One region of the Streptomyces umbrinus genome, then DNA from elsewhere that is predicted to be linked to it. Evidence: predicted binding sites of a transcription regulator. Region 1 holds the regulator's gene; the other holds the start of a gene.

Evidence for each region. The regulator HrcA, encoded in region 1, represses chaperone genes, less so after heat shock. The targets are predictions, from matches to a motif close to TTNGCACTCNGNNNNNCNGAGTGCNAA.
Region 2: the regulator HrcA is predicted to act here: its motif matches at 596-622, upstream of groES (co-chaperone GroES).

The regions. Positions count from the first base shown of each region.
Region 1 is NZ_JAUSZI010000002.1:7,820,687-7,822,884, reverse strand. It holds gene dnaJ (molecular chaperone DnaJ) at 1-361, opposite strand, end outside; gene hrcA (heat-inducible transcriptional repressor HrcA) at 362-1,378, opposite strand; gene QF035_RS34530 (MBL fold metallo-hydrolase) at 1,606-2,198, shown strand, end outside.
Region 2 is NZ_JAUSZI010000002.1:4,936,943-4,939,140, reverse strand. It holds gene QF035_RS21480 (polysaccharide deacetylase family protein) at 1-316, shown strand, start outside; gene groES (co-chaperone GroES) at 767-1,075, shown strand; gene groL (chaperonin GroEL) at 1,197-2,198, shown strand, end outside.

The DNA of each region.
Region 1 (2,198 bases):
CCAGCCGGATCATCGCGTCCTGGCCGCGCCGCGTGCGCGACCGCGGGCCCCGCTGCGACGCCGTACCGAAGAAGGCGTCCATGATGTCCGAGAAGTTCCCGAACCCGCCGGCGCCGAAGCCGCCCGCGCCCTGGCCGCCCGCCTGGGACAGCGGGTCACCGCCGAGGTCGTAGACCTGCTTCTTCTGCGGGTCCGACAACACCTCGTACGCGGCGTTGATCTCCTTGAAGCGCTCTTGCGTCTTCGGATCGGGATTGACGTCCGGATGCAGCTCGCGTGCGAGCCGCCGGAATGCCTTCTTGATCTCGTCCTGGGACGCGTCGCGGCGCACGCCGAGTACGGCGTAGTAGTCCGTGGCCACTTACGACTCCGCCAGGATCTGTCCTACGTACCGTGCCACCGCTCGTACCGCTCCCATCGTTCCGGGGTAATCCATGCGCGTCGGGCCGACCACGCCAAGTTTTGCTACTGCCTCGCCGCCCGAACCGTAGCCGACCGAGACGACGGACGTGGAGTTGAGTCCCTCATGGGCGTTCTCGTGACCGATCCGTACGGCCATGCCCGAATCATTGACCTCACCAAGGAGTTTGAGGAGAACGACCTGCTCCTCAAGTGCCTCCAGGACCGGACGGATGGTGAGGGGAAAGTCATGTCCGAAGCGGGTCAGATTGGCGGTGCCGCCGATCATCAGCCGCTCCTCGGTCTCCTCGACGAGGGTCTCCATGAGGGTGGAGAGCACCGTCGCGACCGTCCCCCGGTCGTCCGACTCGAAAGCGTCGGGGAGATCCTGCACCAGCTGCGGGACGTCCGCGAAACGGCGGCCCGCGATCCGGCTGTTGAGCCGCGCGCGTAGATCCGCCACAGAGGCCTCCCCGAAGGGCGCCGGGCAGTCCACCATGCGCTGCTCGACCCGGCCGGTGTCCGTGATCAGTACGAGCATGACGCGAGCCGGGGCCAGCGACAGCAGCTCCACATGACGCACGGTCGACCGCGTCAGGGACGGGTACTGCACGACGGCCACCTGCCGCGTGAGCTGCGCGAGGAGCCGGACGGTCCGCCCCACGACGTCGTCGAGGTCGACGGCGTTGTCGAGGAAGCTGTGGATCGCCCGCCGCTCCGGCGCGGTCATCGGCTTGACGCCCGCGAGTCTGTCGACGAAGAGGCGGTAGCCCTTGTCCGTGGGGATACGGCCGGCGCTGGTGTGCGGCTGGGCGATGTAGCCCTCGTCCTCAAGGACCGCCATGTCGTTACGGACGGTCGCCGGGGAGACGCCCAGCCGGTGGCGCTCCGTGAGCGCCTTGGAACCGACCGGCTCCTCGGTGCCCACGTAGTCCTGGACGATGGCGCGCAGCACTTCGAGCCTGCGTTCACTGAGCATCGCGCACACCTCCAGCTGGTCTTCCCCGCGGTCTTCGATCATCCTCGATCGCCTTGCCTGGCACTCAGCGTGCGCGAGTGCCAGCATCCCCGGGCCAAGTGTACGGCCGGTAGGTGCGACCCGGGCAAGGGCGGCCCTGCGATGTCACGACGACGTGTACGGGGCTGTCCTGCTCTGTCCCGACTACTGTCCGCGCACTTCACGGGGCGTAGGGCTAGCGTCGGTGTATGAGGGTGACTTGGGAAGAGGCCGGGTGGGAGGAACTGGGTCCGCGGGTCGGGCGCTGCCGGCTTCCGGTGTGGGACTGCACGGTGGGGCTCGTGGTGGGCGAGGGTGCGGCGCTCATGATCGACGCGGGGTCGGGGCTGCGGGAGGGCGCGCGGCTGCGTACGGAGGCGCGACGGTTGCTCGGGGGCGGGCGGGTCACCCATCTCGCGCTCACCCACCCGCACTTCGATCATGTCTTCGGCGCGGCGGCGTTCGCGGGGGTCGAGGTCTTCGGAGCGGTGGGCCTTGAGCGGGTGCTCGTCGACGGAGGGGACGAGTTGCGGGCGGACGCCGAACGCAACGGCGCCGATCCGGGCGAGGCCGCCGAGGCGGCGGATCTCCTCGTCCGCCCCCGGCATCTCGTCTCCGGCGAGTGGACGCTCGACCTGGGCGGCGGAGTGCAGGTCCTGCTGGCGAACGTGGGCCCCGGCCACACCGGCCACGACCTGGCGGTTCTGGTCCCCGGAAGCCCTGGAGCCCCCGACGGCACCGACGGCACCGGGACGCGCTCTCCGGAGATCGTCTTCTGCGGCGACCTCGTCGAGGAGTCCGG
Region 2 (2,198 bases), 2.9 Mb from region 1:
GCCGGGCCTCCCGTACGCAGGCCAGCGCGCCGAGATCTGCGGCCAGCAGGAGAAGCTCAAGCAGCGCTTCGGCATCCGCCCGCGGCTCTTCCGCCCGCCCTACGGCGACTACAACTCCGACACCGTGCGCGCCGCCGCCGACTGCGGACTGGCCGCGATCGTCCTCTGGCGCGACGCCGACCGCCTTCGCCCGGGCGACATCCTCCACTGCCCGGAGGGCCGGAACGGGGCGAGTCTCACTCGGACAACGACCGAGACCCTGAACCGCGTCCAGGACCAGGGGTTCACGGTCGCCCGCCTGGAGGACTACCTCTAGCGATTTCTCGCCCCCGCCGCCCCTACCCATTCCCGTCCCCTGGGGCTCCGCTCCAGACCCCGTGGGGGTGCGTTGTCGGGTGCGGGTGCGGGTTCGTTGTGGCTTGTCGCGCAGTTCCCCGCGCCCCTGGAAGGCGGGGCTGCGCCCCTGCATTTCAGCCCGTCCGGCGTTTGAGGACGAGGCCGTTCAGGCCGATCAGCGGGGGTCTGGGGGCGGCAGCCCCCAGGGGCGTTCACCCCTGGTTCCGGGCGCCTGACATCCCCTGACCGCCGGAGGCAATTGGCACTCCGCTTGACCGAGTGCTAATCGCAGTCATAGTCTCAGGTCTGGCACTCACCGCAGGAGAGTGCCAATAGCGACGGGCAGGTCCGGCACCCGCGACGACGGATCCACCTGGTCGCCACCTCAGACAGTTAACCCCGTGAGATCTCCGAAGGGGGAGGTCGGATCGTGACGACCACCAGCTCCAAGGTTGCCATCAAGCCGCTTGAGGACCGCATTGTGGTCCAGCCGCTCGACGCCGAGCAGACCACGGCCTCTGGCCTGGTCATCCCGGACACCGCCAAGGAGAAGCCCCAGGAGGGCGTCGTCCTGGCCGTTGGCCCGGGCCGCTTCGAGAACGGCGAGCGTCTTCCGCTCGACGTCAAGACCGGCGATGTCGTGCTGTACAGCAAGTACGGCGGCACCGAGGTGAAGTACAACGGCGAGGAGTACCTCGTCCTCTCGGCTCGCGACGTGCTCGCGATCGTCGAGAAGTAATTCACCCGGCATTACCAGCATTGCAGTGAACTGCGCCCCTGGCCCCCGCGACCTTATGAAGCCGGGCGTCGGGGGCGCAGTTCGTTTCACCCACGTTTTCCGAGAGGGCTGAACCGCTCCCATGGCGAAGATCCTGAAGTTCGACGAGGACGCCCGTCGCGCCCTCGAGCGCGGCGTCAACAAGCTTGCCGACACGGTCAAGGTGACGATCGGCCCCAAGGGCCGCAACGTCGTCATCGACAAGAAGTTCGGCGCACCCACCATCACCAACGACGGTGTCACGATCGCCCGCGAGGTCGAGCTCGACGACCCGTACGAGAACCTCGGCGCCCAGCTGGTGAAGGAGGTGGCGACCAAGACCAACGACATCGCGGGTGACGGTACGACCACCGCCACCGTGCTGGCCCAGGCGCTCGTCCGCGAGGGCCTGAAGAACGTCGCCGCCGGCGCGTCCCCCGCCCTCCTGAAGAAGGGCATCGACGCGGCCGTCGCCGCGGTCTCCGAGGAGCTCCTCGCGACCGCGCGCCCGATCGACGAGAAGTCCGACATCGCCGCCGTCGCCGGTCTGTCCGCCCAGGACAGCCAGGTCGGCGAGCTCATCGCCGAGGCGATGGACAAGGTCGGCAAGGACGGTGTCATCACCGTCGAGGAGTCCAACACCTTCGGTCTGGAGCTGGACTTCACCGAGGGCATGGCCTTCGACAAGGGCTACCTGTCGCCGTACTTCGTGACGGACCAGGAGCGCATGGAAGCCGTCCTGGACGACCCGTACATCCTGATCCACCAGGGCAAGATCTCCTCCATCCAGGACATGCTGCCGCTGCTGGAGAAGGTCATCCAGACCAACTCCTCCAAGCCGCTGCTGATCATCGCCGAGGACGTCGAGGGCGAAGCCCTGTCGACCCTGGTCGTGAACAAGATCCGCGGCACGTTCAACGCCGTCGCCGTGAAGGCCCCCGGCTTCGGTGACCGCCGCAAGGCGATGCTCGGTGACATGGCCGCGCTCACCGGCGCCGAGGTCATCGCCGAGGAGGTCGGCCTCAAGCTCGACCAGGTCGGCCTCGACGTGCTGGGCACCGCCCGCCGCGTCACCATCTCGAAGGACGACACGGTCATCGTCGAC